2 regions of the Ciceribacter sp. L1K23 genome follow, and region 2 is predicted to be linked to the other one. Evidence: predicted binding sites of a transcription regulator. Region 2 holds the regulator's gene; the other holds the start of a gene.
What was found. The regulator LexA, encoded in region 2, represses DNA repair genes until DNA is damaged. The targets are predictions, from matches to a motif close to TGTTCNNNNTGTGTTCNG.

Region 1 (15,658 bases), 1.7 Mb from region 2:
CGGGCGTTACCACCGCGAGGTCCGGACCGATAATGCGACGCACGGCCGAAGCTTCTTCCGCGGAGCACACGATCCCGCCCATGCCGGCCGCCAATGCCTGTTCGGCCCGCCGTAGAACCAGCGTGTGCGGATCGTATTCATAACCGGCGTCCAAGAGGTCCTGCTCGTCCATCGACGTCAGCACGGTAACCCCTAGCAGGCAGAGGCCGGAACCTTCCGCCGCCGATACCGCCGCTTTCATGGCTTTCGGATAGGCATGCAGGGTCAGCATGGTCATGCCCATTTTGACGATGTTCTCGACGGCTGACGCGACCGTATTGTCGATGTCCAGGAGTTTCATGTCGAGAAACACCTGCTTGCCGTCCCGCGCGAGATCACGGGCAAATTCAAGGCCGCCCGCGAACGCTAGCTGGTAACCGATCTTGTAGAAGCCCACCGCGTTTCCGAGTGTGGATACGATCGCCTCGGCTTCGCCGACAGTCGGCAGGTCGAGCCCGACGATCAGTCTGTTCTTCACGGCCATTTGTCGTTCTCCCGCCAGTTCTCGATGGGGGTCCAGTCGCACGAGAGGGAACGGTCCGCAAGGGAAAATGCGAAGAGATTGCCGCCGCCCCCAGGTTGATCGTGAGCACGGGAAATCGGAACGCCGGCCAGGTGGCATTTCAACAGGGTGCCGACCGCGCCATGGCCAACGAAGGCAATCGGGTGAGAGGCATCGTGGTTGTCGAGGACCGACATGACCTCGCCGACGATACGGCTCTGTGCATCGGCGGCGCTTTCCCAGCCGTGGAAGCTCTTGTCAGGATTGGCAAAGAACCAGTCGGCAGCCTCCTCGAATTCCGGCGGCGCTAGAAAGCCGGTCGCCGACCGATCATTCTCATGCATTGCTTCCACGATCTCGACGTTGATGCCGGTCACCGACGCCAGGATCTCCGCCGTTTCTATCGCCTTGGTTTCCGCGCTGGACACAATACGACGCAGTCGGCCCACCCACGGACGGTCCTTGATGGTGTTCGCGCGCGCCGCGCCAACCTCGGAAAGGCCCCATAGCGGGACCGGCACGGTCGGATCAATCCGGACCTGCGGATGGGTGATGTAGAGGGCGAACATCAGAAAACCTTAGCCGCGACGGTAAATCCACAACTGCGCGGGCGGGATATTGCGCACGATAAAGTCGAAGTGCTGGATGTGGTAGCTGCCGGGCTTCGCCACCACGGGCGACACCGGACCATAGGTAATCTGCACGACCGGTCGTCCGGCCGGGATACGGTCCAGAAGCGACTCGAGCAACTCGACCCTCCGCGGCATCGGAAAGCTGAGAAGCGGCACGGCCGAAATGACGCTGTCGAACATCTGATCGTGACGCGTCCCCAGCGTCTTCTCGAGATCGAAAGCATCGCCGTGAATGAAGTTGACGCCCGGATAGCTATCGACGAGATGCTGGTAGAAGTCGGCCGAATATTCGATCGATACGAGGTTCTCCGGCTTGATACCTTTGGCGAGAATCGCCTTCGTTATCACGCCCGTACCGGGACCGAGTTCAAGAACGGGAAGACCCGAACGGGTGTCGATCACGCTCGCCATCTTCCGGGCGGTGACAGAAGAAGTCGGAACAATGGCGCCAACTTGCTTGGGCCCCTGCATCATGCCCTTGAAGAAACGGATTTCCTCATCGAACTTTTTTTCGAACCGTTCCTTCAGGCGAAGCGCCATTGCTCTCTCCCTACCTTGACCAGCGGTTCATCCGCGTAAGGCAATGTTGGCCTTGTTTGTCGCAAAAACAAGACCAAATGGCGCTGGGCGACAACTTTATGCCGGCATTAGTTACACGCGCATCGGCATCAGCACGTAAAGCGCATCGTCGCCGGCGGTGTCGCGGATCAGGGTCGGCGAGCCGGCGTCCGCAAGCATGAAGATCGCGTCGTCTCCCGAAAGCTGGGCGGTAATGTCGAGCAGATACTTGGCGTTGAAGCCGATTTCCATTGCGTCGCTCTCGTACCCCACGGCAACTTCTTCGGTCGCGCTTCCGGAGTCAGGGTTATTGACGGTTAGGATAAGGTGTCCGTCGCTGAGAGCCAGCTTCACCGCGCGACCGCGCTCGGAAGAAATGGTCGACACGCGATCGACGGCCTGGGCAAAGGTCTGGCAATCGACGCGCATTTCCTTGTCATTGGCGGTGGGTATCACCCGCTGGTAGTCCGGGAACGTGCCATCGATCAGCTTCGAGGTGATCACCACCGAACCGATGGTGAAGCGGATCTTTGCGTCCGAGAGTTCGATGGTGATGACCAGATCCGGGTTGTCGATGAGCTTCTGCAGTTCGCCCACCGTCTTGCGTGGGATGATGATCCCCGGCATTCCTTCGGACCCGGATGGGGCCTCGACATCGGCACGTGCGAGACGGTGGCCGTCCGTCGCGACGGCGCGCAGCTTCAGCGCATTCTGGCTTTCAATCGTGTGTAGGAAGATACCATTGAGATAGTACCGCGTTTCCTCGGTCGAGATCGCGAACTGCGTGCGGTCGATCAGCATCTTGAGATCGCTGGCTTTCAGCTTGAAGGAGTGGCTGAAGCTGCCGGCAGTCAGATCCGGGAAATCGGCTTCCGGCAGGCACTGCAGCGAAAACTTGGATCGTCCGGATGCGACCGTCATGGATGACCCGTCCGGATTGGTCGACAGCAGGACTTCCGATCCATCCGAAAGCTTGCGCACGATTTCGTAGAGAAGATGCGCCGGTACGGTCGTTGCGCCAGCCTGTTCGACCATGGCCGGCGTCGCCTCGGTGATTTCGAGGTCGAGGTCCGTTGCCTTCATGTCAAGCTGCGCACCTTCTGCCCGAAGCAACACGTTCGACAGGATCGGGATGGTGTTGCGGCGCTCGACCACCCGATGCACGTGATTGAGCGACTTGAGAAGATTGGACCGTTCAAGAGTAATACGCATGAATGCTACCGCTTTCGACCTGAGCGGACCCACGGACGCGGGGCCTCGAATATTGCTGCCGGCCCATCCCGGCCGGACGATGTGGACGGGCAAAATGCCAGCAATTCCCTGAGAATTGCAAGGGCCTCGCTTTCGCCGCATGCCTGAAACAGACAATTCTCCCGCCTATGCACAGAGGATGGCGGCCTTGCGTCGCGCATGACCCTCCAGCATAAAGGACTGAAGCTGCCCGGGACGATTGAAGTGAGTGTAACAGAAGACAAAGACGAGCGGCCCGCCGCTGCCCGGACTTATCGGGTAAACGACGTGGCCGTGGCCGCGCGCCCGATAGAAACAGCCCTTTATCTGGTGGCGACGCCGATCGGGAACCTCGGCGATATCACGCTGCGCGCATTGGAAACTCTGGCCGCAGCCGATGTGCTCGCCTGCGAGGATACGCGCGTCACGAGGGTTCTGCTCGATCGCTACGGCATCGCAACCCGGCCTTATGCCTACCACGAACACAATGCGGACGAGGTTGGCCCGAGGTTGATCGAGGCGCTCTCCGCTGGCAAATCCGTGGCGCTCGTGTCCGACGCCGGCACGCCATTGGTTTCTGATCCGGGCTACAGGCTTGGGCAGCTCGCAATCGAAGCTGGATACCGCGTCGTGCCAATACCCGGCGCCTCCGCGCCGCTGGCAGCACTGGTTGGCTCCGGCCTTTCCAATGATACGTTTCTGTTTGCCGGCTTCCTTCCGACCAAGGACAAGGCGAGGCGCGACCGCCTGGAGGAACTGCGGCAGGTGCCCGGCACGCTGATCTTCTTCGACTCGCCCCATCGCATCGGCGCGACGCTGTCGGCCGCCGCCGACGTCCTGGGTGGAGAGCGCCGCGCCGCCGTGTGCCGCGAACTAACGAAGACGTTCGAGGAGTTTCGGCGCGATACTCTTGCACAATTGGCGGTGGATTATGCGGACAGGACGGTCAAGGGCGAGATTGTCCTGGTGATCGCTCCGCCGGATCCGCCACTGCCACCCGGCGAAAAGGACGTCGACGAACTGCTTCGTCGTCTTTCGTCCGACTTGTCGGTCGGAAAGGCGGCCTCCGAGGCTGCCCGACAGACCGGGCTGCCGCGGCGGGACCTTTATCAGCGGCTGATCGAGCTGAAGGATGATCATGCAGGCGGTCGATAACGGCGGACGGCGACGACGGGCAGAGCGGTGGGGCCACCTCGCCGAGTGGCTCGGAGCGCTTTTCCTGTTGTCGCGGGGCTACCGCATCCTGGCGCTGCGCTACAAGACGGGCCTCGGAGAAATCGATCTCGTGGTTCGCAAGGGCAATGTGATCGCCTTCGTCGAGGTGAAATCCCGTCGAACCCTGCAGGCCGCTGTGGATGCCGTGAACGAACCGACGAAGCGGCGGATCCGCGCTGCGAGTGACCTCTGGATCAGCCGGCGCCGCGACGCCCATCTCCTCGCACGCCGCTATGACATTCTGGCGATCAGGGCGTGGCGGCTGCCTGTTCACTTCAAGGATGCATTTTGACTTGGCACCGCCGTTCCGGCCGCGGCCGGGAATGTAATTTTTCTGTCACGAAAGTGTAATTCGGCCGTCACGCGACATGGCTATTGCCTCCGTGCCCCAACACTGGCGGAGAGGATTTTTCCCATGTTCAAGACTTTTTCCATGGCCGCGCTGGCCCTGTCCATGACCGCATCGACCACGCTTGCCGCGACCAACATCACCTGGTGGCATGGCATGGGTGGCCGTAACGGCGAAGTCATCAACGAAGTTTCCCAGAAGTTCAACGAATCGCAGAGCGAATGCGTTCTGACCCCGGTTTCCAAGGGCACTTACGAAGAAGCCTTGTCTGCCGGTATCGCCGCCTTCCGGTCGGGCGAACAGCCCAACATCCTGCAGGTGTTCGACGCCGGCGCGGCGACGATCATCAACGCCAAGGGCGCGACCATCCCTGCCGAGGACCTGATCAAGAACGCCGGGTTCGAATTCGATCGCGAAGCCTTCATCGAGGGCGTTCGCTATTTCTATGCTGATTCCGAAGGCAAGTTCGTCGGCATGCCGTTCAACTCGTCGGCGCCGATCATGTACATCAACACCGAAGCTCTCCAGAAGGCCGGTGTCGAGGCTCCCAAGACCTGGGAAGAGTTTGAAGCGATCGCGCCCAAGCTCAAGGAAGCCGGCTATACCCCCCTGGTGCAGGCTCAGCTCACCTGGCAGTTCACCGAGAACTTCTTCTCCCGTCATAACCTGCAGTTCGCCTCGAACAACAACGGCTATGACAGCGTCGTCGATACGACCATCAACGTCACCGACCCGAACCACGTCATGATGTACGAAAAGCTGAAGGAGTGGTACGACGCCGGCTACTTCGGTTACTATGGCGCCGGATGGAGCGACAACCAGAAGCCGTTCGAGGAAGGCAAGGTCGCCCTCTGGATCGGTTCGTCCGGCTCGTTCGGTGGTCTCCAGAAGACCGCGACGATGCCCTTCTCGGCAACCTTCCTGCCCTACTGGAAGTCGGTTCATCCGGAAGGCGTCCATACCTTCATCGGCGGCGCTGCCCTCTTCGCGATGGCCGGCAAGTCTGAAGCCGAGAACACCTGCACGGCGTCCTTCTTCCAGTTCCTGACCTCGCCGGAACTGCAGAAGTTCTACCACCAGGCCACCGGTTATGTCGCCATCACCAAGGCTGCCTATGAGCTTGCCAAGTCCGAAGGCTACTACGAGAAGACCCCGGTTGCCGAGGTTGGCATCCAGCAGCTTTCGCTGCCGGGCGCCGAGTGGGACAAGGGCTACCGCATGGGCTTCTACCCGCAGATCCGTTCGGTGATGGAGCGCGAATACAACCGCATCTTCGCCGGCGAGACCACGCCGAAGGAAGCCATGGAAACCATCAAGAAGGAAGCCGACGAGCTGCTCGCCCGCTTCGCCAAGACCGCCGGCTGATATCAGTCGCCTGTCCAGTCCTGAATCCCGGGGGCGAAAGCTCCCGGGACTTTCCTTGAGGGGTGTCCGATGAAGCGTGTCCAATTCGACTCGCGCTATCTTCCGTACCTGTTCCTGCTGCCCCAGTTCGCGATCATCTCGATCTTCTTCTACTGGCCGTCGGTTCAGGCGATCCAATCGTCCTTCTACATCGAAGACCCTTTCGGCTTCGGCTCGAGCTTTGTAGGCCTGAGCAACTACATGGATGCGTTCGCGTCCGCCGAATATCGACGGATCGCGCTTTTCACGATCGCCTATAGCGTGATCGTCACGATTCTCGTGCTGTCTGTCGGCCTCCTTCTTGCGCTCAAGGCGGATGCGGTGATCCGCGGTCAATCGACCTACAAGACGCTGCTGATCGTCGTGTACGCCATCGCCCCGCCGGTCGCCGGTCTGATCGGCATGATGTTCTTTGACCAGCATATCGGACCATTCGTGAAGTTCGTGGCGCTGTTCGGCTGGGACATGAAGATCGGCCTGAATTATTTCGACACCGCCTTCGCCATGGTGATGATCGCGGTCTGGAATCAGATCCCCTACAACTTCATCTTCTTCCTATCGGGGCTCCAGGGCATACCCGCCTCCGTCCGCGAGGCGGCGGCGATCGATTGCCGGTCCGGCACGCGCCGGTTCTGGACGATCATTTTCCCGCTGCTGATGCCGACGGCCTTCTTCCTTCTGGTCATCAACATGACCTATTCGCTGTTCGACACTTTCGGCGTCATCGACGTCATCGTAAAAGACAAGCCGGCCAACAACCCGATCACGCTCGTCTACAAGGTCTACACCGACGGCTTCCGTGGCAACGATCTGGGCTCGTCCTCCGCCCAGTCGGTCATCCTGATGATTGTCGTTCTCGTGCTCACCATGATCCAGTTCCGCTTCATCGAGCGGCGCGTCCACTACGGTTGAGGGGCCGGTGATGTATCGTACAAAGTTTTTCGACCACCTGATCCTGATCGCCGGGGTCATTCTGATGCTCGGGCCAATCGTGGTCGCCTTCATGACCTCCACCCACACCGCCGCCGAAATCCACACGAAGGGTCTGATGCTGACGCCGGGCGACAACCTGACGGAGACCTACGGAAAGGTTCTCTTCAGCAGTGGCGGCTTTACGGGCCAAGTGACAGGCCTCACGATGGCAGCCAATTCGCTCATCCTCGGTTTGGGCTTTGCAGTCGGCAAGATCGTGCTGTCGATGCTTGCGGCCTACGCCATAGTCTACTTTCGCTTTCGTTTCGCGACGCTGGCGTTCTGGCTGATCTTCACGACTCTGCTTCTACCGTTGGAGGTCCGGATCATGCCGACCTACAAGGTGATGAGCGACCTTGGCCTGCTCAACAGCTATACCGGTCTGATCCTCCCTTTGCTCGCGTCGGCGACGGGCACCTTCTTCTTCCGGCAGTTCTTCAAGTCCCTGCCGGAGGAACTTCTGGAGGCTGCCCGCATCGATGGCGCGGGGCCGTTCAAGTTCCTGATCGACGTACTGGTGCCGCTGTCGCGGACAATGATCGCGGCCGTTTTCATCATCATGTTCGTCTATGGCTGGAACCAGTATCTCTGGCCGATGCTGATGACCACGGACGAGAGCTTCTACACCCTCATGCGCGGCATCAAGCAGATCCTGCAGGTCTGGGTCGGTTCTCAAATCCCCGATTACAACGAGGCCTTCGCCATGGCTGTGCTCGCAATGCTGCCGCCGATCGTGGTCGTGGTGGTGTTCCAGAGCTGGTTCATCAAGGGCCTCACAGAAAGCGATAAATAGGAAAGGGCGCTCCCATGGCTTCCATAGACATCTCCAAGGTCTCGAAGGTCTATGACGGCGGCGTTCGCGCCGTGAAGGACATCGACATCTCGATCGCCGACGGCGAATTCATCGTGCTTGTGGGCCCATCCGGCTGCGGCAAGTCTACGCTGCTGCGCATGGTCGCGGGTCTAGAGAGCATCAGCGAGGGCACGGTCAGCATCGGCGATCGCGTCGTAAACCGCATCGACCCGGCAGATCGCGATATCGCCATGGTCTTCCAGAACTATGCGCTTTATCCGCACATGAGCGTTTACGACAATCTCGCCTACGGGCTGAAAAACCGGAAAACGCCGAAGAGCGAAATCCACGCACGCGTACAAGAGGCCGCGAAGATGCTGGAGATCGAGAAATATCTCGATCGTAAGCCGCGTGCGTTGTCGGGCGGTCAGCGGCAGCGGGTCGCAATGGGCCGTGCAATCGTCCGAAAGCCGGCCGTTTTCCTCTTCGACGAGCCGCTGTCGAACCTTGATGCGAAGCTGCGCGTCACGATGCGCGGCGAAATCCGCAAGCTCCAGCGCCGGCTCGGCACCACCGCGATCTATGTCACGCATGATCAGCTGGAGGCCATGACGCTTGCCGACCGGCTTGTGGTTTTGAACGGCGGACAGATCGAACAGATCGGCACGCCTCTCGAGGTCTATCATCGTCCTGCCTCGACCTTTGTGGCAGGCTTCATTGGCTCTCCGGCAATGAACCTGCTCAACGGACATGCGCACGGCTCGACAGTCTCGGTCGATGGGGTGGAACTCTCGCTTCCGGGACTTGAGGGATTGGAAGGTGAGGTGACCGTCGGCATTCGCGCGGAAGACCTGATGATCGATGCGGCTCCGGGCAATATCATGTTGCCGCTTGAGGTCGATCTGGTGGAGGAACTGGGTGCCAGTCGCCTTGTTCACGGCCTCCTGGGTGGCCAACCGCTCGCTGCGGTGCTGCCGATAGATGCCGAGATCACGGGGCGCATGGGGCTCGCTGTCGACCCGGCGCGCCTGCACTTCTTCGGCAAGGACGGTCGTCGCATCGATCGTGGCGACGCCAGCGTCGATATGAGCCGCGCCGTTCGGTCCACGCAACCGCTGATGCCAGCGCTCTAGGTCAGCTCCGTCTGACGGCCCGGATCGTTAAAATCCTACAGAAGGCATCGAGCCTTCCTTCACTCCTTTCGTGATAGTTTTTCACGGTTGAGCCAAGAGGGGAGAAACGATGGCTGTAAAGCTTTTGCTGGCGGGTATGGCAGGGGTGATGGCGGCAGGTTACGGTCGCATGCCGGTTGGCGGATCACCACCGCTGGTCACCGCGAATAGTCACGAGATGCATCTTGAGCCTGATCCGATCAATCCCGACTGGATCATCCGCGGAACGCCGGTCGCTCGTATGTCGCGGCATTCCGAGAGCGAGGACAAGGCTGGCTGGACGGCGCTTTGGGATTGCACCGCAGGCGAGTTTCGCTGGTATTTCGGTTGGGACGAGACGGTTGTCATCCAGGAGGGCGAAGTTCTCGTCACAGCGGAAGACGGCACCCAACGCCTCCTGCGTGCCGGCGACATAGCCTATTTCCGCGGCCGGACATGGGCCACCTGGCGTATCGATAACTACGTGCGGAAGGTCGCCTTCCTGCGGCGACCAATGCCGGCGGCCATAGCCGCGCTCTTCCGCCTCCGCGACGCCCTGCGCTCCGGTGGTCCTGCCTCAATCGGTGGCTGAGGCGCTTCGGCAACGTCCTGGCGAAAGAACGGCCGCTGCCGTTGCCATCACACGGAAGCCATCCTAAATCAGGGTGGCTTTCAACGAGGGGCGGCGCATGGCCAAGATTAAAAACGTGGCGGTCCAGATGGACCATGTCTCCGGCATCAATATAGCGGGGGATTCCACCTTCGCCATGAGCCTTGAGGCTCAGGCTCGCGGCTACCGGCTGTTTCATTACACGCCGGATCGCCTGTCGATGCGCGATGGCAAGGTGTACGCCACCGCCGAGCCCATGGAGTTGCGGGACGAGAAGGGCAATCATTTTACTCTGGGTGAGCCTGAACGAGTCGATCTTTCGACCATGGACGTCGTCCTGCTCCGCCAAGACCCGCCCTTCGACATGGCCTACATCACCTCCACTCATATGCTGGAACGCCTTCAACCGAAGACGCTGGTTGTCAACGATCCTGCATGGGTGCGGAATTCTCCGGAGAAAATCTTCGTCACCGAGTTTGCTGACCTCATGCCGGCAACGCTGATTACCCGTGATCCAGCAGAGATCGCGCGCTTCCGCCAGGAGATGGGCGACATCATCTTGAAGCCGCTCTACGGCAATGGCGGTGCGGGTGTGTTCCACTCGACACGGGATGACCGCAACTTTTCATCCCTGATGGAAATGTTCCACCAGATGTTCCGCGAGCCCTTTATCGCTCAGGCTTATCTGCCTGCGGTCCGCAAGGGGGACAAGCGCATTATCCTTGTGGACGGGGAGCCGGTCGGAGCGATCAATCGCGTTCCTGCCGAACATGATAGCCGATCGAATATGCATGTTGGTGGCAGGGCGGAGGCCACAGAGCTAACGGCGCGGGAAAAGGAAATCTGCAGCCGCATTGGCCCGGCGCTTCGCGAGCGAGGCTTCCTTCTGGTCGGTATCGACGTCATTGGCGACTATATGACCGAGATCAATGTGACGTCCCCCACTGGAATTCGTGAGGTGAAGAAGTTCGGTGGGGCGGATATCGCAGCGCTTCTTTGGGATGCCATCGATCGCAAGCACAATCGTCCGCCCGCATAACCTGATCCGCTTTCGTTCTGCATTTACAACCGGTTGCAACCGGGCGGCGATTTTCTCGCGCTTTGTTCGCTGAATGTTCTTGTCTGTCGGCGAGAGTCGTGCCAATCTCTCATTGCACGCGATGGATGTAGGGTGCGTGCGGGGACCGAGGGGGCAGGCGATGGTAGCTCGTGTCAGCACGGTGGCGTTTCAGGGCATTGAAGGCGTTCCGGTGGAAGTCCAGGTGATGGTGGCGCCGGGAAAGATCAACATGCATATCGTCGGGCTTCCCGATAAGGCGGTGGCCGAAAGCCGCGAGCGTGTGCAGGCGGCCCTGCACGCCTCGGGACTTGCTTTGCCCGCCAAAAAAGTGACGATCAATCTGGCGCCGGCAGACCTCCCGAAAGAGGGATCCCATTTCGATCTGCCGATCGCGCTAGGATTGATGGCGGCTCTTGGTGCGATCCCGGCGGACGCTCTGGGCGGCTATGTCGTCATCGGTGAGCTCAACCTTGATGGCACGATAGCCCCCGTTGCAGGTGCATTGCCGGCGGCGATCGCCGCCAACGCCATGGACAAAGGTCTGATCTGCCCGGCCGAAAGCGGACCCGAGGCAGCCTGGGCCGGTTCTGACATCGACATTCTCGCACCGCGCAGCCTGATTGGCCTTGCCAACCATTTTCGTGGAACACAGGTTCTGTCGCGACCGGAGCCGGCGGTAAGGACCAGCCCCGCCAACTTGCCTGACCTCGCTGACATCAAGGGTCAGGAAAGCGCAAAGCGCGCTCTGGAAGTCGCGGCGGCCGGAGGACATAACCTTTTGATGGTGGGACCGCCAGGTTCGGGGAAATCCATGTTGGCGGCGCGCCTGCCATCGATCCTCCCGCCGCTGTCGCCCGCGGAGCTGCTCGAGGTATCGATGGTGCACTCGATCGCCGGGCAGTTGTCGGGCGGCAAGCTCTCTGACCGAAGACCCTTCAGGACGCCGCACCATTCCGCCACCATGGCGGCGCTTGTCGGCGGCGGCCTACGGGCAAAGCCGGGCGAGGCATCGCTGGCCCATCACGGCATTCTTTTCCTCGACGAGTTTCCGGAATTCACGCCGCAAGTGCTGGACGCGCTTCGCCAGCCCCTGGAGACCGGCGAATGCGTGATCGCCAGAGCCAATCACCGCGTCAGCTATCCGGCGGGATTCCAGTTGGTCGCAGCCATGAACCCCTGCCGATGCGGCATGGCTGGCGAACCCGGCCATACCTGCGCTAGGGGACCTCGCTGTCAGTCGGACTATCAGGCCCGCATCTCCGGACCGTTGATGGACCGCATCGACATCCGCATCGACGTGCCGGCCGTCTCCGCCGCCGATCTCATCAGACCGAAGCCGGCGGAGCCGAGCGCCGACGTCGCACGTCGGGTGGCCACGGCGCGTGAGCGTCAACGCGAACGGTATTCCGTCGCCGGTGCCTCCACCGTTCTTGTCAATGCAAAGGCGTCTACCGCGCAGATTGAGAAGTTGGCGGAAATTGACGCGGGAGGTCTTCAGTTATTGAGGGATGCGGCCGAGAAATTCCAGTTCTCCGCACGCGGGTATCATCGGGTGCTGAAAGTGGCGCGAACGCTCGCGGATCTGGACGGCGCGGATAAGCTGGGGCGGATTCATCTGGCCGAGGCGATTTCCTATCGTATCCCGGCCGAAAGGCTCGTCGCCGCAGCCTGACGTGAGTACCTTTCGTCCCGCGCCGATCTTCAACTGGCTTTGTCGGTGCCCAGCATGTCGAGCGGCAGTGTCAGGCGAACGGTGACGCCGCTAGGCGGGAAAGCGATTTCTGTCCGTCCACGAACGCCCGCGACAACCCGTTGAATGAGGGTGGAGCCGAAACCTCCTCTTCCAGATTGCGGCGCGATCGGCACGGGTCCGCCTGTCTCCAACCACTCGATGACAAGCTCACCCTTCTGGTCATCGGAGGCATCGAGCACATGCCACTTCAGGGCGAGATGGCCGTCGTTAACGCTGAGCGCGCCATACTTCGCGGCATTCGTTCCCAATTCGTGCAGGATCAGACTCAGGATGACAACGGTCTGGCCGCCGACCGGGACCCTTGGACCGGAAGCGGAAAAACGCGACGTACCGACCACCGCAAACGGCTCCAGCGCCTGGAAGATAACGCTCTGCAGCGAGGCATCCTCGCCTTCGCGAAGGCCGCGCAGCAGGAGGTTCGACCGCCCTAGCGCGTTCAGGCGCTCGCGCAGGCGCGCCGCCAGTTCCTCGGCGCTCGATGCGTGTTTAAGCGACAGGCTGATGATCGCGTTGATGGTGGCGAAGATGTTCTTGAGCCGGTGATCGAGCTCCTGCGCCATTACCTCCTGGCGGTCGGCGAGCCGCTGGATCTCCTCCCGCGCATCGATTTCGACACGATAGGCGCGCATCACCAGATAGATCAGGGTCAGATCGGTGACGATGACGAAAAGATAGAGCCCCATGGCAAGAAGTGTACCGGCTGATACGTCGAAGCGACCGGGACTTATGAAGAAATACCAGGCCGATATCCCGGAGAGGACCGCCACCAGCAGTCCCTGGCGAACGCCGAATACGAACCCGCAGATAACGACGGCGGGAAAGAACGTGAGGAAAGGAAAGCCGACGGGTAGGACCGGGTCGAACCAGTGTCGCACGGCGAGGGCAATACCGAAAACCACGAGGCTCGCGACGTATGTCAGGATCGTGCCGGTTTTCGACAACCGGTTCTGAACGGAGGCAAAGGCCGGCAAGGAATAGAGAAAAGCGCGCATGGCCTCGGGGATACGTATCAACAATCGAAGAACAGTGTAATTACCCGACACCCCCTTGAACCGCAATGCACTGCCGAAAGGGCGGGAAACAGGTTCCCGCCCCTTGCCGCTTGTCAGTCGCCGAGGCCTGCGAACAGTGCCGTGGACAGGTAACGTTCAGCGAAGGAGGGAATGATGACCACGATCGACTTGCCGGCGTTCTCCTCCCGCTGCCCAACCCGGATCGCCGCAGTCAGCGCTGCTCCCGATGAAATGCCGACCGGAACACCTTCAAGGCGGGCGACCAGTCTCGCGGCTTCGAACGCCTCGTCATTCGTGACGGTGACGACCTCGTCATAGACTTTGGTGTCGAGAATGGCGGGCGCGAAACCTGCGCCGATACCCTGGATCTTGTGCGGCCCCGGATTGCCGCCGGACAACACCGGACTGTCTGCCGGCTCAACGGCAACGACCTTGATGGACGGCTTCCTGGCCTTCAGGACCTGGCCTGTACCGGTGATCGTTCCACCTGTCCCGATACCGGAGACGAGGATGTCGATCGCGCCGTCCGTGTCGTTCCAGATCTCTTCCGCCGTCGTCTTGCGGTGGATCTCAGGATTGGCCGGGTTCTCGAACTGTTGCGGGATAACAGCGTCCGGTGTGGTCTCGGCCAGTTCCTGAGCCTTGGCGATCGCGCCTTTCATGCCCTTCGGCCCTTCGGTCAGAACCAGTTCCGCGCCGAGCAGGGCGAGCATCTTGCGACGTTCCATCGACATCGTCTCCGGCATCGTCAGGATCAGTCGATATCCCTTGGCCGCTGCAGCGAAGGCAAGCGCGATGCCCGTATTGCCGGAGGTCGGTTCGATAAGCGTCGTCTTGCCGGGCGATATCTTGCCCTGCGCCTCCAGGCTCTCCAGCATCGCGACCCCGATCCGGTCCTTCACCGAGGCGATCGGGTTGAAGAATTCCAGCTTTGCCAGCAGGTGGGCCTTGACGCCCTTCTCCCGCGCAAGCTTGTCCAACCTGACAATCGGCGTATCGCCGATGGTTTCCGTGATTGAAGAGTAGACTCCGCCCCTGCCGGGTTTTCTTGCTTCGCTCATGATGTTTCTCCCTGTCTGCCGTTTCGAGAGAACATAGGTGTAAACGGCGATTGTCGCCAGAACTCTGGTACCAGCCTTCAAGAGTAGGACGGAAAATGTTTGCTCAGGCAGCCTTTGCCGCGATGTAGGCTGCTGTCCCCGCAAGAATGCCCGCGGCTGATCGGTTCAGCGCCTGGAGTGCCGAAGGTCGTTTCAGCAACCCGCGAGCCTGAGCGGCGAGCAGAATATAGGGAAGCAAAACGGACATCAGGACGATGAAGGTTAGTCCGACGAGCATGACGTAATCCGCGGGCCCGATCGCTTCCAACGGCAAGAGCGTCGGCACGAGCGCGACGTAGAAAAGCATGGTTTTCGGGTTGCCGAGGGTTACCAGGAGCCCGGACAGAAAGGACATCCAAGGGTTCGTCGCGCGTTCCGCCTTGATATCCTGCGGCAAAAGGCCGGCGGTCCAGAGCTTCCATGCGATATAGACGAGGTAGAGAACGCCAAGAAATTTGATGATGACGAAGGGGAGGACGAACGTCTTCGCGACAAGGGCAAGCCCCAGGATTACGGCGGTGAGGTAGATCAGGTCGCCGAGAATGAGGCCCAAGCCCATGAAGAAGGTCGGCCGAAAGCCTGAACCAAGCGCGCGTGCCACGATCGCGGTCATCCCGGGTCCCGGGATGGCTGCCGCGATGAACAATGCCCCGCAATAGGCGACAATCGTGGTCAACGTCATGGTGATGCTCCTCTCTCGCGGCGTTCCTAAAACGCCGTACGGAAACTTGCAACGGTGACAACTTCGCCCGTTGCGGGGGAGAGAGCAAACGCCGTCTATTCGGCCGACGCTCCTATCGGGTCTTTCCATGCCAAGTTTTCCGACTTTTCTCGCCTTCGGCCTCATCTGTCTCGGCATGGTGCTGACACCGGGGCCCAACATGATCTATCTGGTCTCTCGTTCGATTTGTCAGGGATCGCTGGCAGGGCTTATCTCGCTTGGGGGCGTGGCGCTCGGCTTTGTCGTCTACATGCTGTCATCGGCGGTCGGGATCACCGTTCTCCTGCTCGCGGTACCGCTTGCCTTCGAAGCGCTGAAGATCGCGGGTGCGCTCTACCTGGGTTGGCTGGCGTGGCAGGTTTTGAAGCCTGGCGGACGCTCGCCCTTTCAGGTGCGGGACTTACGAAAGGACCCGCCGCGCCGCTTGTTCGTCATGGGTCTGGTTACCAGCCTGCTGAACCCGAAGGTGGCAGTTCTTTATCTGTCCTTGCTGCCGCAGTTCCTCGATCCGTCGCGCGGTAGCGTCTTCCTGCAGTCCATCGTGCTAGGTTTCACC
Region 2 (15,658 bases):
TCGGCACGTCCTTGCCGGCGATCGTGACGATCGGCGCGTCGAGATAGTCGAACGCGACCCGCTGGACGCTGTTGGAGATGAAGTCGCCGACGGAGGACTGCGGGAAGCCTTCCTCGATGACAACAAGGCGACCGGTCTTCTTTACCGATTCGATGACGGTCGGCAGGTCCATCGGGCGGATGGTCCGCAAGTCGATCAGTTCGACGTCGATACCGTCCTTGGTCAGTTCCTCGACCGCCTTCACCGCATAGGTCATGCCGATGCCGAAGGAGACGAGCGTCACGTCATTGCCCTTCTTGTGGATACGCGCCTTGCCGATCGGCAGCACGAAATCGTCGAGCTTCGGCACCTCGAAGGAGTGACCGTAAAGGATTTCGTTTTCGAGGAAGATGACGGGGTTCGGATCACGGATCGCGGCCTTGAGCAGCCCCTTGGCGTCGGCTGCCGTGTACGGCATGACGACCTTGAGGCCGGGCACGTGGCTGTACCACGCGGCGTAATCCTGGCTGTGCTGGGCGGCAACGCGGGCAGCGGCACCGTTCGGGCCGCGGAACACCATCGGGGCGCCCATCTGGCCACCGGACATGTAGAGCGTCTTGGCGGCCGAGTTGATGATCTGGTCGATCGCCTGCATGGCGAAGTTGAAGGTCATGAACTCGACGATCGGGCGAAGACCGGCCATCGCGGCGCCGACGCCGACGCCGGCAAAGCCGTGCTCGGTGATCGGGGTGTCGATGACGCGCTTGTCACCGAATTCCTGCAGCAGACCTTGCGTGATCTTGTAGGCGCCCTGGTATTCGGCGACTTCCTCACCCATGACGAAGACGTTCTCGTCGCGGCGCATTTCTTCGGCCATGGCCTCGCGCAGCGCTTCGCGGACGGTCATGGAGACCATCTCGGTGCCGGCCGGAATGTCCGGATCGGAAGCGACCTCGACCTTCGGAGCGGCCGGAACCTTGGCATCGGCCGGCGTTTCTTCCTTGGCTTCGCGGGCCTTGCCGGCGGTGGCATCCGACGCCTCGGCCGGAGCCTGTTCCGTCTTGGCGGGCTTGGGTGCCTTGATGTCGTCGGCGCTTTCGCCATCCTGCAGCAGGACGGCGATCGGGGTGTTGACCTTGACGTTTTCGGTGCCGGCATCGACCAGCAGCTTGCCGATCACGCCCTCGTCGACGGCTTCCACTTCCATGGTCGCCTTGTCGGTTTCGATTTCCGCGATGACGTCGCCGGAGGTGACCTTGTCACCCTCCTTCTTGAGCCACTTGGACAGGGTGCCCTCTTCCATGGTCGGAGACAGGGCGGGCATCAGGATTTCAATGGACATGGACTTGCGCCTCCCCACTCACAACAGGATATCGGTGTAGAGCTCGGATACATCCGGCTCCGGATCGGCCTGCGCGAAATCGGCGCTGTCGGCGACGATGTCGCGAACGTCCTTGTCGATCGCCTTCAGATCGTCCTCGGTCGCCCAGCCATTCGCCAGGACGCGCGCCTTGACCTGCTCGATCGGATCCTGCTCGGAGCGCATCTTCTGCACTTCTTCCTTGGAGCGATACTTGGCCGGGTCGGACATCGAGTGACCACGATAGCGGTAGGTCAGCATTTCGAGAATGATCGGGCCCTTGCCCGAGCGGCAGTGCTCGAGCGCCTCGTCCGCGGCAGCCTTGACGGCGCGCACGTCCATGCCATCGACCTGGACGCCCGGAATGCCGAAGCCGGAGCCGCGCAGCGAGTAGTTCGACTGCGCTGTGGCACGGGACGTTGACGTGCCCATCGCGTAGCGGTTGTTCTCGACGATGTAGATGATCGGCAGCTTCCACAGCGCCGCCATGTTGAAGCTCTCGTAGACCTGGCCCTGGTTGGCCGCGCCGTCACCGAAATAGGTGACAGAAACATTGTCGTTGCCGCGATACTTGTTGGCGAAGGCCAGACCGGTTCCAAGCGACACCTGAGCGCCGACGATGCCGTGGCCGCCATAGAAATGCTTCTCTTTCGAGAACATGTGCATGGAGCCGCCCTTGCCCTTCGACAGACCGCTGCGACGACCGGTCAACTCGGCCATGACGCCACGCGCACTCATGCCGGCGGCGAGCATATGCCCGTGGTCGCGATAGGCTGTGATCACCTGATCGCCTTCCTTTTGCGACATCTGCATGCCGACGACCACCGCTTCCTGGCCGATATACAGGTGACAGAAGCCGCCGATGAAGCCCATGCCGTAAAGCTGGCCGGCCTTTTCCTCGAAACGGCGGATCAGAAGCATCTCGCGATAGGCGTGAAGCTCCTGATCAGCTGTAAAATCGGGGCTGTTTTTTCCGGTGAAATCCTTGGAGGCAGTCTTTGCTGCCGTCTTGCGGCTGGAAGCAGACGCGGTTTTGCGCGGCGCCATTCAACCCTCCCTGTCTCGTGATGTCGTTGAGCAAACCATAAACAAGCTTTCACCCGTCGGCAATGCCAGAAATGCATGCCTCGCATTCCAATCAAGCTATTGTAAAAGCACGCTAAAAGTCGATTAACCTGATTTCGGTTAATCGAAATAGGAATTGAAGATCACGATCTCGTCCGGACGCGACACGTTGAGCTGGTAACGCGCTTTCTCATCGATCATATCGCGCTCGAGCGAACCGTCACTCATCAGCTCGACCTGCTTTTCGAGCGATGTTCGCTGCTTGACGAGCAAGGCAAGCTCACGCTCGCGCTCGAACCGCATCTTCTCGAACCCCTGGGCAGCGATCAGGCCATAGTCACCATGGACGGAATGATAGCCGAAATAGCTGAGAAAGGCGACAGTGAGAGCGGGAAGAATAAGACGGCCGTATTTTCTTTTCTTGTGATGCCTGGTCCACATGCCGGGTATGCCCTGAAACGCAATACTGAAGCTTCACCTTAGAGCGGATTGCTTAACCGAATATTGACCCTGTGGCGGCGCAAGAAAAAAGCCCGCGCCGGGATGGCGCGGGCTTAGAACGTTGAGGCGAAGGTGCCGCCATCAGGCGCGCAGGATCGACGAACCCGCATAGGCTGCCTGCGGGCCCAGCATTTCCTCGATACGGATCAGCTGGTTGTACTTTGCCAGACGGTCCGAACGCGACAGCGAGCCGGTCTTGATCTGGCCGCAGTTGGTGGCGACCGCGAGATCGGCGATGGTCGAATCCTCGGTTTCACCCGAGCGGTGTGACATCACGGCGGTGTAGGCGGCCTTGTGCGCGGTCTCGACGGCATCGAGCGTTTCCGACAGAGAACCGATCTGGTTGACCTTCACGAGGATCGAGTTGGCGACACCCATCTTGATGCCGTCGCGCAGGCGGGCCGAATTGGTGACGAACAGGTCGTCGCCGACGAGCTGGCAGCTCTTGCCGATCTTGTCGGTGATCGCCTTCCAGCCATCCCAGTCGTCTTCCGCCATGCCGTCCTCGATCGAGATGATCGGGTACTTGGCGGCGAGTTCAGCAAGATATTCCGCCATGGCTTCCGGCTCAAGCGTGCGGCCCTCGCCTTCCATGACGTACTTGCCGTCCTTGAAGAACTCGGTGGAGGCGCAGTCGAGTGCGAGATACATGTCCTCGCCCGGCTTGTAGCCGGCTTTCTCGACCGACTTCATGATGAAGTCGAGCGCTTCCGGCGCGCTTTTGAGACCCGGAGCGAAACCGCCTTCGTCGCCGACATTGGTGTTGTGACCCTGAGCCGCCAGTTCCTTCTTCAGAACGTGGAACACTTCCGAGCCCATGCGCACTGCGTCGCGGATCGATTCGGCGCCGACCGGCATGATCATGAATTCCTGGAAATCGATCGGGTTGTCGGCATGCGCGCCGCCATTGATGATGTTCATCATCGGCACCGGCAGGACGCGGGCGTTCGGACCACCGACATAGCGGAACAGCGGCAGGCCGGACGAGATAGCGGCAGCCTTGGCGACGGCGAGTGAGACGCCGAGGATGGCGTTAGCGCCGAGTCGCGACTTGTTGGCCGTGCCATCCAGCTCGATCATGACATTGTCGATCTGGATCTGGTTTTCGGCATCCAAGCCGCCGATCGCGTCGAATATCTCGCTGTTTACGGCTTCCACGGCCTTCTCGACGCCTTTGCCGTGATAGCGCTTGCCGCCATCGCGCAGTTCCACCGCCTCGTGCGCGCCTGTCGAGGCGCCCGAGGGAACGGCTGCGCGGCCCATGCTGCCGTCTTCGAGATAGACGTCGACCTCGACGGTCGGGTTGCCGCGGCTGTCGAGAATTTCGCGGCCGATGATATCGGTGATGGCAGTCATGAGGACCTCCCTGCTTGGGTGGGATTGAGAATGGCCTGTCTTACCGGATGATTCCAAAAATACAATGGCAGACCCCGGCCGGCGGCGACGGTCGCATCGCAGCCGGCCGCACGTCGCGCCCGTGTCCCCGCAAGACACGATTCAGCGTTCGGTAATCTTTATTTGTTAACCATATGGACTATTCGAGCTCCGGCCCGCCCAGGCCTTTAGTCCGGAAAAATAGATTTTCTAATCGTTCGTGGGGAACACATGAAACTCAACATTGCGCGCAGCCTGACGCTGTTCGGCGCGGTGGTTTGCCTTGGCATGATTACATCCATTGGCATACAGACCTACGCGTTCATGAAACTGAAGGTCAACGGCAACTCCTACCAGCAGATTGTCTACGGTAAGGACCTCGTCGCCGACATTCTTCCGCCGCCGCTCTACGTCGTTGAATCCTATTCGCTGGCACTGGAGGCTGCGGAGCATCCGGAACTTGCGCAACAGAATTTCAAGCGCATCGAAGAGGTGCTGAAACCGGCCTACGACGACCGGCGCGCCTATTGGAGCAACACGGACCTTGCGCCGCATCTCAAGCAGAAGCTGCTGACGGACATCGTCAACACCGGCGACATCTTCTGGACGGTGCTCACCGGAGAGATCAAGCCGGCGCTGATGGGCGGCACTGATGCAGGTCCTGCCTTCGACGACCTGCATAAAGCCTTCCACGACCATGACAAGGTGGTCAACGAGCTCGTCGCGATGGCGGTCCAGTTCCAGACGGAGTCGGAGGCGACGGCGGCGGAGCAGACAGCGTTCTTCACAAGCCTTTCGATGGGAGCCGCGGCGCTTTCCGTCGCCATCCTGTTCGGCGGCCTTTACTGGATGCGTCGCCGCGCGGTCGTGCCATTGAGCCAGATGCGCGACTACATGACGGATCTGGCCGGCGGAGATTACACCAAGCCGGTGCCCTATGAAGGCCGCGCCGATGAAATCGGCGAGATGGCGCATGCCGTCACGGTGTTCCGCGAAGCATCGCTAGACCGACAGATGAACCGTCAGCGGCAGGAAGAGGAACGGAACCGGCAGATCGAGCATGAGCGTCGGCAGATCGAGGAAAAGGCGGCCGAGGATGCCGAGCGCGCCCGCGTGATCGCCGAGCTATCAGGGGGACTCGAGAAGCTCGCCAGGGGCGATCTGACGTTCCGCATGACCACGCCCTTCGCCGCAGCGTACGAAAAGCTCCGCGGCGAGTTCAATGCAAGCGTCGAAACGCTCGCCGGCACCCTCGGCGAAATCTCCACCGCGACCAGCACCGTGCGCAACGGCTCGGCGGAAATCGCGACCAGCACCGATGATCTCGCCAAGCGCACCGAGACACAGGCGGCATCGCTGGAACAGGCGGCCGCCGCCCTCGACGAGATTACAGCGACCGTGAAGAACGCCTCGGACCGCGCCCGGCAGGCCAGCGACATGATGGGGAGGACCAAGGAGAGCGCCGCGCGCTCGGCTGCCGTCGTCGGCGATGCCGTTTCGGCGATGGGCAAGATCGAGGACTCCTCCTCCAAGATCGGCCAGATCATCGGCGTGATCGACGAGATCGCCTTCCAGACCAACCTGCTCGCCCTCAACGCCGGCGTCGAGGCCGCGCGTGCTGGCGAAGCGGGCAAGGGTTTTGCGGTCGTCGCCCAGGAGGTCCGCGAACTGGCCGGGCGTTCGGCCAACGCTGCGAAGGAAATCAAGGAACTGGTCGAAACGTCGTCCAGCCAGGTGGCCGCCGGCGTGTCGCTCGTCAGCCGCACCGGCGATGCGCTTGCCGAGATCGACGGACAAGTGAAGGAAGTGAACGGCCTGATCGAGTTTATCGTCCAGTCCTCGTCCGAGCAGTCCTCGGCGCTCAACGAAGTGAACGCCGCGATCAACCAGATGGACCAGTTGACCCAGCAGAACGCGGCGATGGTCGAGGAAACCAATGCGTCCTGCCGCGAGCTGTCCGATGAGGCCGTGCACCTGAACTCGCTGCTGACACGCTTCCAGCTCGATGGCAGGCTGGTCAGTGGCGTCGGTTCGGCACGGTCGGCTGCCGTCAACGCGCCGCCGGTGAAAATCCATCAGGCCGGACCGGCAACGGCACCGGTCGTCTCTCCGGCCCGGGCGCTCGGACAGAAGCTCGCAGGCGCGCTCGGCATGGGCGGCGCAGGTTCGGCCGCCACAGCCAACTGGGAAGAGTTCTGAGACGCAGGTGTTCGAGTATCCAGAACAAAAGAGGCGCCGGTTTCACACCGGCGCCTTTTTTCGTTTCGATTCAAGACTTTAGGCTGATGTCAGCCCTTCGAGACGGCATCGAAGGCCAGCAGCTTTTCGAGAAGCCGCGGCATGTCCTTCAGGTGCACCATGTTCGGGCCGTCGGAAGGCGCATTGTCCGGGTCTTCATGGGTTTCGATGAAGAGGCCGGCGACGCCGACCGCAACTGCTGCCCGCGCCAGCGTCTCGACGAATTCGCGCTGACCGCCCGAGGAGCCCCCCTGCCCGCCCGGCTGCTGTACCGAGTGCGTCGCGTCGAAGACAACGGGCGCACCCATCGCAGCCATGATCGGTAGCGAGCGCATGTCGGAGACGAGCGTGTTGTAGCCGAACGAGGCGCCGCGCTCGCACAGCAGCACGTTCGGATTGCCGCTCTGGGTGAACTTGTTCAGGACGTTCTTCATGTCCCAGGGGGCGAGGAACTGGCCCTTCTTGACATTGATCGCACGGCCGGTCTTGGCGGCCGCGACCAGAAGATCGGTCTGGCGGCAGAGGAAGGCCGGGATCTGCAGGATATCGACCGTCGGCGCCACGAGTGCACACTGTTCCTCGGTGTGGATGTCGGTGAGGACCGGGAAGCCGTATTCCTTCTTCAGGTCGGCGAAGATTTCCATGGCCTTGTCGAGACCGATGCCGCGCTTGCCGGAAATCGAGGTGCGGTTCGCCTTGTCGTAGGATGACTTGTAGACGAGGCCGATTCCGAGCTTTTCGCAGAGTTCCTTCATCGTGCCGGCGATCATAAAGGCATGGTCGCGACTTTCCATCTGGCACGGACCGGCGATCAGCGAGAAGCGCGCCGTATTGGAAAAGGAAACCTTGACGGCACCTTCGCCGACGGTGACGACGGAATTTGTCTCAATGCTCATGCCTGTTCCTCAAAGATGTAGGTTACGCCCTGACCCGGTGCCGGCGGGACCGATAGCCTGCCGCCCTGGCGCGAGAAGGCCACCCCATTAGCAACAAGCCGACGCTCTGTCACGCCAAGATCATGGCAAGCGAAAACAACCGCCCGCCCCCGCAGTCCGCGTTCCGCGCTTTGCGCCTCCAGCCCGAAATAGGCGCGCGCGCCCTCCGGCGTCATGACCTCCACCTTCGTGCCGCCGGCGACGAGGTCGATTCCAAAGGAATTGGCGCCGATCTCGCGGCTGTCGAAGGCCGCCTCGAAGATATATTGGAAGTCGGACGGGTTCTCCTCGACGACCACGACGCTCCTGATGCCGGAGACGCCGTTCTCATGGGTTGTCAGGCTGCCGCGATCGGCGGGCAGAGGATTGATCCGTTGGCAGTTGAACAGGAAGAAATCCGGCGCGCGCAGATCGGCGGCGAAGGTCAGCCGGAAGCTCGCGGTGGCGTCCCTCCCGTCCGGCATCCGCACCGGTCGCGAGAACTCGAGGATGGCACCCGCCGATAGCCCCGCCTCCCGGTAACGGGCGTCATCGGACGCCGCATCGTCGGACGTGATCGCAATTCCCGAAAGGCCCTCGCCGCAGCGGAAGCGGAAGGCCTGGTCGCGGGCGACGAACACATTGCCGGCCCTTGCCGCGGCTTCGCACTCCTCCCGGCTCGCGATGCCGAGCGGCTCCAGATAGGTGCCGTCAGCAAGGAAGACGCAGGCGTTTTCCGTTCCGAACGGATGTCGCGCATCGGCGGCGACGGTGAAGCCCAGAGCGGCGTGCCTTGCCCGCGCCGCCTCGATCGAGATGACGGGCAGTACCAGATGGTCGATCGTGCGTGCCGTCATGTCCTGTCTCCTTCCCATTCCCGTCCGCTCATCCCGATCTGACAGAGCGAGCCTTCATATCGCACCCGCCCTACCGCGTTTCGAGCCGCGCGGAAAGCTTTGTCACCTCATCCATCAGCAGGTCGATCTGCTTTCGCGCATCGCGCAGTTCGACCAGCACCTCGATATCGATCTTGTCGTGCAGCGCCAGCACCTCGATCTCCGCCTTCAGATTGACCTCGTAGTCGCGTGCCGCCATGTAACGGTCACGCTCGGCCTGGCGGTTCTGGCTCATCATGATGATCGGTGCTTGGATCGCGGCCAGCATCGAGAGCAAGAGGTTGAGGAAGATGAACGGATAGGGGTCCGGCGCGTCCTTCGTCAGGAAAATCGTGTTCGCCAGCGCCCAGATCACCAGAAATGCGATGAAGGCGAAGATGAAGCTCCAGGAGCCGCCGACCCTGGCAATACCGTCCGCGAGCCTTTGGCCCAGCGTCGCCGTCGCGAGAAAATCCTCATGGGCATCGGCGGACACGATCCGGCGCTCCCGTGCCTTCTTCAAAACACGCCGTTCGACGGCGCTCAACTGCTCCGCCGTCTTGCCCAGCAGCTTCTGACCGATCTCGACCATCCGATGTCCTTCCTTGCGCGGGATGATGCCGCCTCATCAGAAAGCCGTTCCGGAGGCAGTCAACAATGGTATTTCATCACTGTTCACGGAAATTTAGGCACTTGCGGAACACATATGGAACATATAGTGTCCGTTCTGTATTTGTTTCACCGGGATTCGCCGATGCTGACGCGCAAACAACAGGAACTTCTGCTCTTCATTCACGAGCGAATGAAGGAGTCCGGCGTGCCGCCGTCCTTCGACGAGATGAAGGATGCGCTGGATCTTGCTTCCAAGTCGGGCATTCACCGTCTGATCACGGCGCTCGAGGAGCGCGGCTTCATCCGCCGTCTGCCCAACCGGGCCCGGGCGCTGGAGGTCATCAAGCTTCCGGAAGCCTATTCGCCGCCGCAGGCCCGTCGGGGCTTCGAGCCGGCGGTGATCGAGGGCAGCCTCGGCAAGAAGCCGGCGGTCCCGGCCGCGCCCGCCAAGGAGCCGGTCGCCGACAACGGCAACTCGATCTCGGTACCGGTCATGGGCCGCATCGCAGCCGGCGTGCCGATCTCGGCGATCCAGAACAACACGCACGATATCTCGGTGCCTGCCGATATGATCGGCGGCGGCGAGCACTATGCGCTGGAGGTCAAGGGCGATTCGATGATCGAGGCCGGCATTCTCGACGGCGATACGGTCATCATCCGCAACGGCACGACCGCCAATCCCGGCGACATCATCGTGGCGCTGGTCGATGACGAGGAAGCGACGCTCAAGCGCTTCCGCCGCCGCGGCGCCTCGATTGCACTCGAAGCGGCCAATCCGGCCTACGAGACACGCATCTTCCCGCCTGACAGGGTCAAGATCCAGGGCAGGCTCGTCGGCCTCATTCGCCGCTACCACTGATCCTCGCGATCACCTCGTCGACCGGCGTCGTGACGTAATCGTCGCCACGCCAGTCGTATCGTCTGTGCATGTTCCAGGGACGCGGCGATCCGGAGATGGCCGAACGGATCCGAAGTCCCTTTTCACCCTCGGGCCAGAGTTCCAGCGATCCGGTGAGGCGCAGGTCATCGGCGGAAATCAGTCGCGCGCCCGAGCGACAGGTGCGGAACGGCAGGCGCCTCGGTGTTACCACGAGATCGGCGCGGTCGCAGGCAAGGCCGACGAGAGATGTTTCCTCCACAGTTGCGACAACAAGCTGCGGCGTCAATCGCGTCAGGCAGAAGATCCGGCCGAGGCAGATGAACCGGTCCGCGGGAATGTCGGCGGCGATGCTGTCCATGGCCGCGCGCGTCCGGTCGATCAGGTCCTGCGGTACCGCGCCACCGGCCGCCCTCGCCTCCCGAAAAGCATCTGCCAGCGCCGCTGCGTCCTGTTTCGACGGCTTCAGATGCGTATGCCGCTGGAGCGCCTCCTGCCATTGCGAAAAGACGAAGTCGGGCGGACGAGCACGGTTGGTGGCGATGCCGCCCTCGCCCGTCAGCCCGACCAGCCCGCCATCCTCGGAGACCAGAAGGGCGCCGGCCGGCGGACGCGGGAGGACGACCACGGCGGCAAGCGTCGCGAGAATGATCACCGAGCCGGCGTGACGCAGCCAGGTCCGCATCAGGGTCAGAACGACGAAGCCGGCGGTGAAGCATGGCAGGAACCACGCCGGCAGCCGCTCGATGCCGCCATCGCCACCCCAGGAGGCCACCTCCCTGGCGAGCGCTATGGTGATCTCCAGACCGAAGCCCAAGAGTTTCAAGGGGATGTAGTCGAGCCCGAAAGGCATCAGGATCATCGCAATCAGCGCCATCGGCATCACGAGGAAGGAGACCACAGGCATGGCGGCGAGATTGGCCGGCAGGCTGTAGACGCCGAGCCTGTGGAAATGATCGACCGCGAAGGCCGCCGTCGACAGGCCGCCGATGATCGAGCTTAAAAGAATGCCGCCGAACAGCGCTGCGAGATAACGAAGCGGCGCTGGCAGCAGGCCTTCGGGAAGAAAGCCGTCATCGCGGCGGCGGTTTCGCCACGCCGCATACCCGGCGATCAGCGCCGCGGTTGCGGCAAACGACATCTGGAAGCTTGGCCCGACCACCTCGGACGGCTCGATCACGACGATGACGAGTGCCGCGACGGCGAGATTGCGAAGGCTGATCGCCGGACGGTCGATCAGGACGGCGACCAGCATCACCGCCATCATCACATAGGCGCGCACCGCCGAGACCTGACCTCCGGAAATCAACAGATAGGCGGTGGCCGCCAGCAGGGCGCCGAACGCCGCAACCTTCTTCACAGGGATCGCATGGGCAAGGCCGAGCGAGAGGCTGAGCAGCAGGCGCATTCCGACGAAGAACAGTCCTGCGGCAAGCGCCATATGCAGTCCCGAAATCGAAATGACGTGGGCGAGACCGGAAATCCTGAGCGCCTCGACCGTCGCCTCCGACATGCCGCGCCGTTCCCCGGTGATGATCGCCGCCGCGAATGCGCCCGCATCGCCACTGATCACCGACCGGATACGGTCGGTCGCCGTCGTTCGAACCGCCTGCAGCAGGCGGCCCGCCGTCACGGCGAAACTCTCGTCGTCGGCGCTGGCAGCCAGAGCGTCATCTACATCGGTCGGCCTCTGCGGTGCACCGAGCACGTAGCCCACGGCACCGACACCCCTGAAATAGGCCTGGAAGGCAAAGTCATTGCCGCCCGGCAGCGCGGGGCCCGAGGGCGGAGAGAGACGGACGCGCCCGGTGATCGCTTCGCCGACGGCGAAAGGGTCATGGGTAGCGCGCGTCACCAGCGTGACCATCACAGGGGGACGCTTGAGCTTCGGTTCGCTGGTTTCGGTGACGGTCACCAGATAGCGCCAGTCGCCGGCCGGACCCACTTCCCGCGCCTCGACCCTGCCGGAGAGAAAGGTAGTGACCGGCGTGTCGAGCAGCACGGTGGACGCACGCCGTGTCTGCCATTCCGCCAGCAGCATGCCGCAGAGGAGAAGGAAGACCACGATCGGTGCGACAGCGGCGTTCCCGCGGCGGAGAGCGGCCGCGAAGAAAACGCTGGCGACGCCGGCCGTCACCCACGCTGGCGGCGGTGTCGCGACCGAAAACCAGATCGCCGCGCCGGCGCCGAGCAGGACCGGCACGAACAGGAAAAGGTGCCTGTGGGCGGCTTCCATCTCCCAGGCGCGGGCCACATCCTCCCGGTCCGGGGCACGAAGCCGGAGCCGCTCGGCAGCTTTCAAGGAAGGCGGCGCGGAAGGCCAGGCATCGGCCGCGACCGTCGCCTCCCCGCGTTCCTTTCGCCCGGTTGTCCCGTCCACCTCAAACGCCCTCGCGAGCCGCCGCCGGAGATGTGCGCTCACGGCCGCTCGACCTACGGTAGCAGCTTGAAAGGTTTGCGAAAAGCGGCAAGGAGGCGTGCAGCAGACGCATTGCGCCCGTGCATTTCGCGATGCACAATTTGCCCTAAGGCTAACTTGGCATTCATCTTCGTATCATATAGCTACAGTCAAACGCTTAACTGGTGGGCCCGTCCCGGACGGCGTCCCCTGACACTGTCGGAGGAAAAGCATGACGGAAAAAAGCGCTGAACTGAAACTGGACGGCAAGTCGGTCCCGTTCACTGTCAAGGCGGGCACGATCGGCCCCGACGTCATCGATATCGGCGCGCTCTACAAGCACACGGGCGCCTTTACCTACGATCCGGGCTTCACCTCCACGGCCTCGTGCGAATCCAAGATCACCTATATCGATGGCGACGAGGGCGTGCTGCTGCACCGCGGCTATCCGATCGAACAGCTCGCCGACAAGGGCGATTTCCTCGAAGTCTGCTACCTGCTGCTCTATGGCGAGCTGCCGACGGCTGCGCAGAAGAAGGACTTCGACTACCGCGTCACGCACCACACCATGGTGCACGAACAGATGAGCCGCTTCTTTACCGGCTATCGCCGCGACGCCCATCCGATGGCCGTCATGGTCGGCACGGTCGGGGCGCTGTCGGCGTTCTACCACGACTCGACCGACATCACCGATCCGCATCAGCGCATGGTCGCGTCGCTGCGGATGATCGCGAAAATGCCGACGATCGCCGCAATGGCCTACAAGTACCACATCGGCCAGCCCTTCGTTTACCCCAAGAACGATCTCGACTACGCCGCCAACTTCCTGCGCATGTGCTTTGCCGTTCCTTGCGAGGAATACCAGGTGAACCCGGTTCTGGCCCGCGCCATGGACCGCATCTTCATCCTGCATGCCGACCACGAGCAGAACGCCTCGACGTCGACCGTCCGTCTCGCCGGGTCGTCGGGCGCCAATCCGTTTGCCTGCATCGCGGCCGGCATCGCCTGCCTCTGGGGTCCGGCTCACGGCGGCGCCAATGAAGCGGCGCTCAACATGCTGCAGGAAATCGGCACGGTCGACCGCATTCCGGAATATATCGCCCGCGCCAAGGACAAGAACGATCCGTTCCGCCTGATGGGCTTCGGCCACCGGGTCTACAAGAACTACGATCCGCGCGCCAAGATCATGCAGAAGACCATGTACGAGGTGCTGGAAGCCACCGGCCACGCCGACGACCCGCTGATGCAGGTTGCGCTGGAGCTCGAAAAGATCGCGCTCAACGACAGCTACTTCATCGAGAAGAAGCTCTATCCTAACGTCGACTTCTACTCGGGTATCACGCTGCGTGCACTCGGCTTCCCGACCACGATGTTCACCGTTCTCTTCGCGCTCGCCCGCACCGTCGGCTGGATCGCCCAGTGGAACGAGATGATCGAGGACCCGCAGCAGCGCATCGGCCGTCCGCGTCAGCTCTACACGGGTTCGCCGAAGCGCGACTACCTGCCTGTCTCCAAGCGCTGAGGCCGATACGACTGAACCACCTGCAAAACCCGGCCTTCGTGCCGGGTTTTCTCATTGACGGCGGACCGAACCGCGCTCCCCGTCTGCGAGCGCCAGCCGCTTTGGCCGCGCCTGCGCCGCAGCATCGCGCCACCGTGTCGGCAACCGTTGGCCTTTTCCCCAAACATGCCTTCATTTCCCGGAAAGTTTGCTTTAAGGAACGTCCACTGCTTCGGTCGTTTTCGAGGCAAAGACAAGAGGTTTGCGTCCCGATGCTCGATTCACTCAGAAACGCCGCCCGTACCTGGGTCGCCAAGTTGCTCCTGCTCCTGCTCGTCGTCTCGTTCGGCATCTGGGGCGTGTCGAGCTCGATCATCGCCGATACCTCGAATTCCGTCATCACCGTCGGCAACCAGTCTGTGTCCGCGTCGGAATTCCGGCTGGCCTACCAGCGCCGGCTCGCCGAACTCAGCCGCCAGTTCGGCACGCAGCTGACAACGGAACAGGCCCGCGCGCTCGGCGTCGTCAACCAGGTTTACGCGCAGCTGTCGGCCGGCGCGGCGCTCGACGAACTGGCGGACGAGATGAATCTCGGCCTTTCGGAAGATCGTCTGGCGCAGCTGATCGCTGACGATCCGGCCTTCACCGGCGCCGGCGGCCAGTTCGACCGGCAGGTGTTTACCGCACGTCTGCGCAATGCCGGCCTGCAGGAAGATGACTACATCCTGGAGCGTTCCAACGTCGCGATCCGCAGCCAGATCGTTGAGGCGACGGCCGATGGGTTCAAGGCGCCCCAGGTTCTCGTCGAGGCGCTGCGCGCCTATCGCAACGAGACACGTGACGTCGACTATCTTCTTCTGACCAAGGCCAATCTCGACCCGGTCGCCCCGCCCGCGGACGATGTGCTCGCCACCTGGTTCGACACGGTCAAGGCCCGCTACAATGCACCGGAATATCGCCGCTTCGCTTATGTGAAGCTCGAACCCTCCGATATCGCCGAACCCGCCGCAATCACCGACGAACAGATCCGCGAGGATTACGAGCGCCGGAAGGCGAGCTACGAGATCCCTGGTACGCGCACGATCGAGCAGCTGACGTTCGAGAACCGCGACATGGCGAACGCCGCGGCCGAGGAGCTTTCGCGTGGCACCTCGTTCGACCAGTTGGTGGCCGATCAGGGCCGCACGGCGACGGATGTGCTTCTTGGAGACTTTACTCGCGCGTCGATTCCCGATCCCGCTCTTGCGGACGCAGCCTTCGCGGTCGCCGAAAACGGCGGAACGACGCCCGTCATCGACGGCGCTTTCGGACCGGTGATCCTGCGCATCAGCAATATCAAGCCCGATACCACCCGCACCTTTGACGAGGTGAAGGAGGAGATCCGTAACGAGTTGGCGCAGGCCGCCGCCGTCGAGGACATTCTCACTGTCCATGACCGCTTTGAGGACATCCGGGGATCGGGCGCGACGCTAGCGGATGCGGCCAAGGAACTGAACCTGCAACTTGTTGAGGTTCCACTCGTCGACAACACCGGCCGCGACACCTCGGAACAGGATGTCGATCTGCCGGGCGGCGCCGAGCTGCTGACGGACGTCTTCCAAACGGATGTCGGCGTCGAGGCCCTGCCGCTGAACATCGGCCGTGACGGCTATCTCTGGTTCGAGGTTGCCGACATCGTTCCTTCGCGTGAACGCAAGCTGGAGGAGGTCCGCGAAAAGGCGCTGGCCGACTGGACCGCTGAACAGCAGCGCGTTGCGCTCGGCGCCAAGGCAGAAGCTTTGCGCGAGCGGCTGGAGAAAGGCGAGACGATTGCGGACCTCGCCACGGAACTTTCGATCGCCGTGGAGACGAAAACGGGGCTCAAGCGCTCCGACAACGACGCGGTACTCGGCTCGGCCGGCGTCGCGGCTGCCTTCAGTGGCCCGGTTGGCACTGCCGACAGCGCGCCGGGCGCCGATCCAGAT

Region 1: J5J10_RS16550 (YifB family Mg chelatase-like AAA ATPase) is a predicted target of LexA. The motif match lies at 10,558-10,575, and genes of this name have one in related genera.

The regions. Positions count from the first base shown of each region.
Region 1 is NZ_JAGRRC010000001.1:3,420,505-3,436,162, reverse strand. Features, by position in the region: gene pyrF (orotidine-5'-phosphate decarboxylase) at 1-523, opposite strand, end outside; gene J5J10_RS16605 (histidine phosphatase family protein) at 514-1,110, opposite strand; gene pmtA (phospholipid N-methyltransferase PmtA) at 1,120-1,713, opposite strand; gene dnaN (DNA polymerase III subunit beta) at 1,825-2,943, opposite strand; gene rsmI (16S rRNA (cytidine(1402)-2'-O)-methyltransferase) at 3,187-4,116, shown strand; gene J5J10_RS16585 (YraN family protein) at 4,100-4,468, shown strand; gene J5J10_RS16580 (extracellular solute-binding protein) at 4,592-5,890, shown strand; gene J5J10_RS16575 (ABC transporter permease subunit) at 5,960-6,841, shown strand; gene ugpE (sn-glycerol-3-phosphate ABC transporter permease UgpE) at 6,852-7,694, shown strand; gene J5J10_RS16565 (sn-glycerol-3-phosphate import ATP-binding protein UgpC) at 7,709-8,827, shown strand; gene J5J10_RS16560 (cupin domain-containing protein) at 8,937-9,437, shown strand; gene gshB (glutathione synthase) at 9,535-10,494, shown strand; gene J5J10_RS16550 (YifB family Mg chelatase-like AAA ATPase) at 10,655-12,187, shown strand; gene J5J10_RS16545 (HWE histidine kinase domain-containing protein) at 12,217-13,260, opposite strand; gene cysK (cysteine synthase A) at 13,374-14,342, opposite strand; gene J5J10_RS16535 (LysE family translocator) at 14,446-15,063, opposite strand; gene J5J10_RS16530 (LysE family translocator) at 15,191-15,658, shown strand, end outside.
Region 2 is NZ_JAGRRC010000001.1:1,723,262-1,738,919, forward strand. Features, by position in the region: gene J5J10_RS08070 (pyruvate dehydrogenase complex E1 component subunit beta) at 1-1,321, opposite strand, end outside; gene pdhA (pyruvate dehydrogenase (acetyl-transferring) E1 component subunit alpha) at 1,340-2,386, opposite strand; gene J5J10_RS08080 (septum formation initiator family protein) at 2,525-2,845, opposite strand; gene eno (phosphopyruvate hydratase) at 2,987-4,261, opposite strand; gene J5J10_RS08090 (methyl-accepting chemotaxis protein) at 4,511-6,478, shown strand; gene kdsA (3-deoxy-8-phosphooctulonate synthase) at 6,568-7,413, opposite strand; gene J5J10_RS08100 (VOC family protein) at 7,410-8,288, opposite strand; gene J5J10_RS08105 (DUF1003 domain-containing protein) at 8,359-8,898, opposite strand; gene lexA (transcriptional repressor LexA) at 9,061-9,777, shown strand; gene J5J10_RS08115 (ComEC/Rec2 family competence protein) at 9,758-12,217, opposite strand; gene gltA (citrate synthase) at 12,426-13,715, shown strand; gene J5J10_RS08125 (peptidylprolyl isomerase) at 13,967-15,658, shown strand, end outside.